One region of the Bacillus arachidis genome, then DNA from elsewhere that is predicted to be linked to it. Evidence: riboswitches for the same ligand, from Rfam matches in the RefSeq annotation. Region 1 holds a riboswitch; the other holds the start of a gene.

What was found. A riboswitch is a leader RNA that binds a small molecule or an ion and turns the genes downstream of it on or off. The one in region 1 is predicted to bind magnesium.
Region 2: another riboswitch for magnesium. It lies ahead of QRY57_RS09690 (P-type ATPase actuator domain-containing protein); the one in region 1 lies ahead of mgtE (magnesium transporter).

The regions. Positions count from the first base shown of each region.
Region 1 is NZ_CP127376.1:3,027,733-3,032,264, reverse strand. Features, by position in the region: gene QRY57_RS17195 (ArsB/NhaD family transporter) at 1-890, opposite strand, end outside; gene QRY57_RS17190 (YojF family protein) at 1,134-1,484, shown strand; gene bshB2 (bacillithiol biosynthesis deacetylase BshB2) at 1,500-2,162, shown strand; M-box (ykoK) riboswitch at 2,450-2,616, shown strand; gene mgtE (magnesium transporter) at 2,798-4,126, shown strand; partial or broken gene QRY57_RS27185 (multidrug effflux MFS transporter) at 4,326-4,490, shown strand.
Region 2 is NZ_CP127376.1:1,597,275-1,601,806, forward strand. Features, by position in the region: gene QRY57_RS09670 (hypothetical protein) at 1-82, opposite strand, end outside; gene QRY57_RS09675 (hypothetical protein) at 165-476, shown strand; gene QRY57_RS09680 (glutathionylspermidine synthase family protein) at 480-1,706, shown strand; gene QRY57_RS09685 (DUF350 domain-containing protein) at 1,709-2,095, shown strand; M-box (ykoK) riboswitch at 2,241-2,404, shown strand; gene QRY57_RS09690 (P-type ATPase actuator domain-containing protein) at 2,786-3,517, shown strand; gene QRY57_RS09695 (5'-3' exonuclease) at 3,652-4,518, shown strand.

The sequences.
Region 1 (4,532 bases):
AATCCAGCGAAGAAGAAAATCGTTACCCATTCTACATGAGCAAATATATCTTCTAATTCATGTTGTTTTACACCAATTAACATGAGGAGCGTTGCACCGGTCATCGCGATAACTGCCGCATCTACATGAATAATGGAATGAAGAACAAATCCGAGAATTGTCAATCCTAAAATGGAAAGAGATTTTAGGAGCAAGCTTCGGTCACGAATATAGTCTTTTTCATTTAGAGCCATAAGTTTGGCAATTTGTTCAGGTGTTGTTTTTAATTTGTTACGATACATAAGATAAATAATGCCTAATGTAACAATGGAAATAATAAGTACAATTGGTGTTAAATTGAGTAAAAAGGCATTAAAATCTAGGTGTTTATTAGCAGATCCAATCATAATGTTTGGAGGATCACCAATTAGTGTTGCGGTACCACCGATATTTGAAAATAATACTTCAGAAATCAAATAAGGAACAGGTTGTACCTTTAAAATACGCGTGATCGACAGTGTAACAGGAACGATTAATAATACGGTTGTTACATTATCTAAAAATGCAGAGCCAACTGCGGTTAATAGGGATAAAAATAATAAAATTCGAATTGGTTTTCCACCCGCTGCTTTTGCTGCTTTAATGGCTACATATTCAAATACACCAGATTGACTCGTAATATGCACGAGAATCATCATTCCAATTAAAAGAGTAATGGTTTCCCATTGGATATGCGATGTAAAGGCAGTATGTAAGTCTACAATGCCAAAAATAATCATAATTGCAGCACCCAATAGTGCAACTACAGCACGGTTTAATTTCTCAGAAATAATAAATCCGTATGTCACTAAAAATACGGCGATTGCAAAATAATATTGCCAATTTGCTACTTCATGTGCTGAATATTCCAACATGTCACCTTCTTTAAAATATATATTAAATTGTCGAAATATATCCCTCCGCATGAACTCTATTGTAGCAAATTCAAAAAAGAAAGAAAACTATTTACGAGTAGTAGGAGAATAGTGAACTTTTCTATGTGAAAAAATAAAAAACAAAATGCAAATTATTATGCAAAGTGAGTTTTGTCCTCTAATATAGAGATAGCAATTTACATTATTTTTGCGTAAAATGGTTTAAAGAGGTGAAATCCGATGGAAATAGTAAAAGATAGTACTGTTATTCAACATGAAATTGAACGGTTTGTAAATAAAGATGTATATATTCATTTAGAAACAACAAATGGAGCATACGCTTCACATTTTAATGAAAAGATGATGACAGTCGGAGCATTTATTCGAAATGCAATTATTCGTTTTGAACGTGGGAAAATAACAGGAACAAATCCATACCGAGTTGGTCTCAAAATGGATCATGGTTGGGTATATGCTGAAGGTATTACACATTGGGAAGTAGACGAGAACGATCGTTTATTATTAGCAGGGCATGATAATAAAGGTCGTTTAGCAGTAGCGCTTGAATTAAGCTTAACACCATTTAAATAAGAAGGAGGGAAATGTATGGAAAGACATGTGCTTGTTGTATTTCCTCATCCAGACGATGAATCGTTTGCAGCTGGAGGAACAATTAGTTTATTAAGAAAGCAAGGAGTACCTGTGACATATGCGTGCGGAACGCTTGGACAAATGGGACGCAATATGGGAAAGAATGTTTTTGCGAACCGCGAAACGATTCCGAATATCCGTGAAAAGGAATTAAAAGATGCATGTGAAGCGATGGGCATTGAAGATTTAAGAATGCTTGGTTTCCACGATAAAACATTAGAATTTGAAGATGTAGATTTTGTAGCAGATAAAATTGAAACTGTCATTCGGGATGTACAACCATCACGAATTATTACATTCTATCCAGAGCATGGTGTTCATCCAGATCATGATGCATTTGGCCGTGCTACTGTTCGCGCTGTATCACGTATGCCGAAAGAAACACGTCCAGTCATTCATGCAGTTGCGATTACAAAAAATCGTGAGGAAGTATTAGGTGAACCAGATGTTATCAACAACATTAGTGAAGTATTCGAACAAAAATTAGCGGCTTTACGTGCGCATCGTTCACAAACAGAAGCGATGTTAGAAGAAACGGAAGTAAAGTTGCAAAACAAAGATGCTGCAACATTAAAATGGTTACAAATTGAACAATTTTGGACTTATAAATGGGAATAGGCTAGAAGATTTTCTACTAGTCTTCCATACATACAAAAGCGATGTCACATTGTGACATCGCTTTTTCTGTTAAGTATCAGGAATGTGCATTGTGTGGTTTTGGCCAACGCTTTTGTACTTTTCTCCTTCACAAATACTTGTTCAAATGTAATTATACTAATAATTTGAGAAAGCATAAAATATCAACACTATACTTTTAATAGAGCCAAAAATTAAAAAGAATATATATTTATTATAAAAAAATATTGACAAATCAAAAAGAACGCTGTAAATTGAAGTTATATTTGAATAGTCTCTGTTAGGTGAGGCTCCTGTATAGAGAAACGCTGCTGCCCAAAAATGTCGAGAGACGCCAATGGGTCAACAGGAACGGTCGGAGAGAAGGCCCTTCTTAATGTAGCTGGTTTCAAACCTATGCTGTACAGTGCTAAAACTCAACGAGGGAGAGGTACGTGATAATTTGGAGGGATATATCTCTATGATGGTAAAAAGAGATTTCACCCTTTGTTTATTTGTGATTTTTAAAAACCTTTACTCCTTTTTGAGTAAAGGTTTTTTTATGTATACGATCATCGATATCTAATTATTTGTACTATTAAATGACCTAATGGAACTATTTATTAGGAGGAATTATGATGAAAAATAAATTAAAGCAGCTGTTGTTAACAGAAAATATTTTTATGGTAGAAGAATTTTTGAGTGATCCACCATATGATATTGCACAAGAAATTAAAAAATTTCCACTTAAAGATCAAGTATCAGTAATAGATCTGATCCCAATTACAAAAAGCTCTAAAGTCCTTAGACATATGAGTCCAGACGAACAGTATAAGATCCTAATCAATTTACCTAGAGATAAATCTAAAATATTGCTGAATAAGCAACCAGTTGATGAGCTTGTTGATTTGTTTCTAGCTATTCAGCTTAATAAAGATGGACAATTAATGTCGTATTTAAATAAAGAAACGCAACAAAAGGTAAAGGATTTAATGAAATTTAAACCTGAGACAGCAGGTAGTCTTGTAACAAGTGATTATATTTCAGCTAGAGAGGATTGGTCAATAAAAACGACCTTAGAGCATGTTAGAAAAATTGCTACCAATGTAGAATCGGTATCCTATATATATGTTCTAGATAACTACGGACACCTCAAAGGAATCGTTTCCATACGTGAGTTATTATCAGCATTGGATGAGGAAATCTTATCAAACATAATGATTCGAGATATTATCTCAGTATATGCTGAAGCCAATCAACAAGAAGCTGTAAAAAAGTTAACAGATCATGATTTATCTGCTTTACCTGTAACAACAGCTGATAAAAAAATGATTGGTATCATAACATTTGATGATGTAATGGATGTAATGGAAGAAGAGGCAACTGAAGACATCCAGAGGTTAGGTGGTAGCGAACCATTAAATCAATCATATTTTGAAGCTTCTATTTGGAGGATTTTTTCTAAACGGATTCCCTGGTTATTGCTTCTATTCATGGCAGAGGCATATACAGGCACAGTACTTCACCATTTTCAAGATGAACTTGACAAAGTGGTCGCACTTGCGTTCTTTATTCCATTACTAGTAGGTACTGGAGGAAACACAGGTACACAGGTTGTAGCAACAATTATTCGTGCAGTAGGTATCGGGGAAGTGAAGTTTAAAGACATTTTTCGTGTTATAAGAAAAGAGATGTTAATTGGTGTACTCCTTGGTCTTGCGCTTGGTACAGCAGGTCTAATTCGTGCATATATATTAGGAGTTGGAATAGAAGTTGCACAAGTTGTAGCAATTACAATGGTGTTTATTGTTGTTTGGGCTTCTATTGTAGCCGCTGCATTACCATTGATTATCAGAAGATTCAAACTAGACCCTGCCGTTGTTTCCGGACCGTTCATTACAACGTTTGTTGATGGCACTGGACTAATCATTTACTTTATGGTTGCTAAAATGATATTAAATTTATAAATATAAACTATGTATATTTCTGGTGCGAAAAAGATGAGTAGAAGAGGTTATTTCGAAATTTAAAAGAGCAACTTGTTATTGAGTGTTTTGTATAAGGTGATATCATTACTCTTTCTGCTGGCAATGGTTGTTTGATATAATCTGGCATCGTGCTGTAATGCTCTGGGGAATTGTAACTTATAGTGCTGGTAGTTAAATTAGCTTAGGTTATTATATAATCGTTACAATTACGATATGGGGAATGAGTCAGTTGTATACACGTTCACTCATTGTCATGCCTCTATATTTTCTAATACTTGTAATTGTGATGACGGTAGTAAGTCGAAGGTTTATTTATAACTCTAAAGTTATAGAGTCTGTTTAAGTATATAAAATGAAAAACTATTTTTTACTCGTCTAATAGTTT
Region 2 (4,532 bases), 1.4 Mb from region 1:
CTTCAGACACAGAAATATCGGCATAGTTCCATAGGGCAGGATATTGTTTCGCTTCATCATTGAGTCGATATTCTAACCGCACTTGTAACCCCTCTTTCTTTTTCTTCTACTTTATCATGAATTCTTTTATAATAAAAATATAATATATAAAGGGGCGTTGGAAAGTGACAAAAACCAAATGGTTAGTAACGGGTGTTCTTACATCTTTAATGGCTGGTACTTTATCTGGCTGTACAAAAGATCTCCCTTCAAAACCAAAAGATAAGAGTTGTGCAGATTGGGATTGGGATGATGAACTTGGCGTGTGGCGATGCGATGACAGCCATTCAAGTCATCATGGGGGTTATTATTACGGTGGTAGATATTATCAAAATAAATCAACTTTCAAAAATTCTGCTGAATTTAAGTCCTATCAAGCTTCGTCCAATTTTAAAGGGGGAATTGGAAGCGGTTCAAAGGGCGGATCCGGAGGTTAAATTATGTCGCTTTACATAAAGAAACGAAGTGAGTTTTATTCAAGGTTCTCTCACTTTTGGTCCGACTTATACGGGAGTGAATATAGTCTTTTTCATGTTTTTGAAATAACAGAACAAACAATCCAAAATTTGCAATTAGCAACGGAACGAATGGGAAAAGTATTTTTTAAGACTGCTAGGCTGCTTCGGACCTTGTCTGACGCTCAGCTTCTTGAACTTGGTTTTCCTTCTTCCAGTCTGCCTTTTATTAGAATGAAATCTCTATTTCCTGAATCTATTATTTCACGGTTTGATTTTGCGATGACAGATACTGGTATCAAAATGCTTGAGTTTAATAGCGATACTCCGACTTTTATTCTGGAATGCTTTCAAATGAATGGGGAGGTCTGCAAAGAATTAGAGTATCATGACCCAAACAACAAACAGGAACGTCTTCTCTCTTCTGGTATCACAAAAGCTGTGATGGAAGCGGTTAAAGGGATAGAAAGACCAAACGTTGTCTTTACAGCCCATCATGAACATATAGAAGATTGGAATACAACTCGGTATTTGAGTCAGCTATGTCAGGTTAGCAACAAAGTGGTGTCAATGTCAGAACTCAGAATTACTGAAGATGCTTTACTTGACGGAGATGGTGTACCAATTGATGTTTTGTATCGCCAGACATATCCTATTGAACACTTAGTTGAGGACCAAGATCCTAACACTGGAGATCTTGTAGGGATCGAATTACTGCAGCTTGTAAAGGAAGGAAAGCTTTTTATTATAAATCCGATTTCATCTTTTCTACTGCAGCCGAAATCGGTTCAATGTATCATTTGGGGATTAGCGGAGGCAGGTGCTTTTTATACAAATGAGGAACAACAATGGATTAAAGAATATATGCTTCCTACTTACCTAGAAGCAGATCTGTTTTTAGGGAAAAGTTCTTTTGTTCAAAAACCTTCGTTCGGTAGAGAAGGCGACACGGTTACAATTCGTGATAAAGACACTAATATTGTTAATCAAAATTCATATCAAACGTATAAAAAAGAGCTTCCTATATTTCAAAAATATTTAAAGCTTCCAGTTGTTTCTCTTGAGACTGAAAAGGGGATCGAGGAGCTGTCGTATGTGTTTGGATCATTTTTAATTGCTGGGAAGCCAAGTAGTATTGGTATACGTGCTGGTGAAAAAATTACGGGGAATGAATCATATTATTTACCTGTAGGAATTAAAAAGGAGGATTAGAAATGATAAATTTCTTACTTTATTTAGCAGTTACAATCGGTCTTTTATGTATTGGTCTTTTTCTTATGGAAGTGACAACAAAAGTGAAGGAATTTTCATTAATGGCTAAAGGGAATAAAGCAGCAAGCTATGCACTTGGAGGAAGACTTCTTGGGCTTGCAATTGTTTTGTATTCTACGGCTGCTCATTCTGTTTCATTAATGGATATGGTTTTATGGGGAGCGATTGGAGTATTAGCGCAAATTATTGTGTTTTATTTAGCTGAATGGCTTACACCGCGTTTTAATATCAACCAAAGCATCGAAGAAGATAACCAGGCTGTTGGACTTTTCCTTATGTTTTTATCAATTTCTATCGGAATCGTGATTGCTGGGTGTTTAACATATTGAAAAACCTTAAACAATTAGTATTAGAATAAGTGTATTTCTGTCCTGAATCATTTTCTAGGAAATACTTGTCGTAATAAGGAAAAAGTTTGAATTCAAAGTGTTGACATCTATTTTAAATAGGAGTAACATTTTCTATGTAATAAAAATAAGTCTCTGTTAGGTGAGGCTCCTGTATAGAGAAATGCTACTGCCCAAAAATGTCGAGAGACGCCAATGGGTCAACAGGAATGATCGAATTAAGGTTTTTCTTAACGTAGCTGGTAACGTACCTATGCTATACAGTGCTAAAACTCGGCGAGGGAGAGGTTCGCGGATTTCTATGTTGATTAGGAATCGCTTATTTATGTATGTAATGACCTTTACTCGCTTATGAGTAGAGGTCTTTTTATAAACAAGCTGTGATTATAAGTACTAACTAAAAAATGAAAAGGGAGGTGAGGAGCATGTCAAATTCTGACTCGGTTCCGTTACCCATATACTTCGAAACAAAAATATATGATGTAGGCAGGAAACGACTTGTTCCTCCCTCTATATTTATCATAAGATAACGTTCAGCTAGTTATGAGCTGAAATAAGGATGAGCTGAACGTGGCACACTTTAACAAGCTATAGAGAAATATGAGTGGTTAAAGTGAGATAAATTGAGAAACAAAGCGTTTCTTCCTATGTTGTAAAGGAGGAGACGGTAATATGTTATATGTAAATAAAATTGTGGGTAACATGTCACATAAACAAAGCAAAAAAATGTTGAAAGAACAATCTCTATTAAAACAAAATAAAGATTTGTTAATTGAAATTGCAACTAGAGATGTCAAATCTGTATTTGCTTATTTTAAAACAACAAGAGATGGTCTTTCAATGAAAGAAGCACAGAAGCGTATTCATGTGTACGGGAAAAATGAATTATCTTCAAAACGAGCAATTTTTTCTGATGTAATGATGAAATTAAGCGAAATGATTCCTGGTTTTGCAAAGCAACGTGTTCATAATTACAATCAGTGCGAGATTGTAACAGTTACTGTTTCTAGGGTAGAAGGATATACATCTGTAGGTCAGAATAGTGAATCAAAAATAATGAAACTTCCAGTTGAAGAGCTAGTTCCAGGGGACATGGTTTTTCTGTCAGCAGGTGATATAGTTCCAGCTGATGTACGTATTATATATGCAGAAGATTTGTTAGTAAATGAATCGGTGTTAACAGGAAAAGAAGCAAATGTAGAGAAATTTGAAAGCTGTTATCATCTTGAACGCAAACGTTTTATTCCATTAAAACGAATGAAAGACTACAATCCAATTCAACTTGAAAATGTATGTTTTAAAGGCACGCATATCGTGAATGGAACTGCGAAGGCTGTAGTCGTTTCAACAGGTAAAAATACGTATTCTGGATTGCTCCACACATGCTGTAGTCAAACATCTTGAGCTGTTAATGGTGCTAAATAAATGAAAACATTGTATAATGGATAAAGTTGAACAAAAACGTAGAATGGTAATCTATTTATATAACCTTACGAGATAACGTGAGGTTATTATTTTTTGTTAGTAGGAGAGGAATTATGAAAAAAGTATTGTTAGTTGACGGTATGGCACTATTATTTCGTGCTTTTTACGCAACAAGTGTTTATGGACAATTTATGAAGAGAAAAGACGGTATCCCAACAAATGGGATTCATGGTTATATGAAACATTTATTAACAGCAACCCAAGCAATTGAACCGACGCATATTGTAACGTGCTGGGATATGGGAAGTACGACATTCCGAACGGAATCGTTCTCAAATTATAAAGCAAACCGTGCAGCGCCACCAGAAGAATTGATTCCGCAATTTGATTTAGTACAAGAGATGACTTCACAGTTATCTATTCCTGTAATTGGAATGAAGGGCTATGAAGCTGATGACTGTATTGGTACGTTAGCAAAAGAATACGCTAGTGAGGCGGAAGTATATATTTTAACAGGTGATACAGATTTATTACAGCTTGTTGATACAAATGTTACCGTAATGCTTCTTCGTAAAGGAATCGGAAACTATGAATATTATACGCCAGAGAAGATTATGGAAGAAAAAGGCGTAGAGCCTTGGCAAATCGTTCATGCGAAAGCATTTATGGGAGACACGAGTGATAACTACCCAGGTGTAAAAGGAATTGGTGAGAAGACAGCGTATAAATTGATTCAAGAACATGGTACAGTAGCGGCAGTACTAGAAAATATAGCGTCATTGACGAAAGCACAGCGTACAAAAATTGAAAATGATTTGGAAAACTTAAATATATCATTACAATTGGCAAGAATTCATTGTGAAGTTCCAATTTCCTGTTTGTTAGAGGAAGGTTTGCATACAATTGATGAAGAGAAAGTACGTTTTGTTTGTGGAGAAATGAACTGGGGAAGACCCGAAATGTTTATAAATATGTTATAAAAAAGAAATGCTTT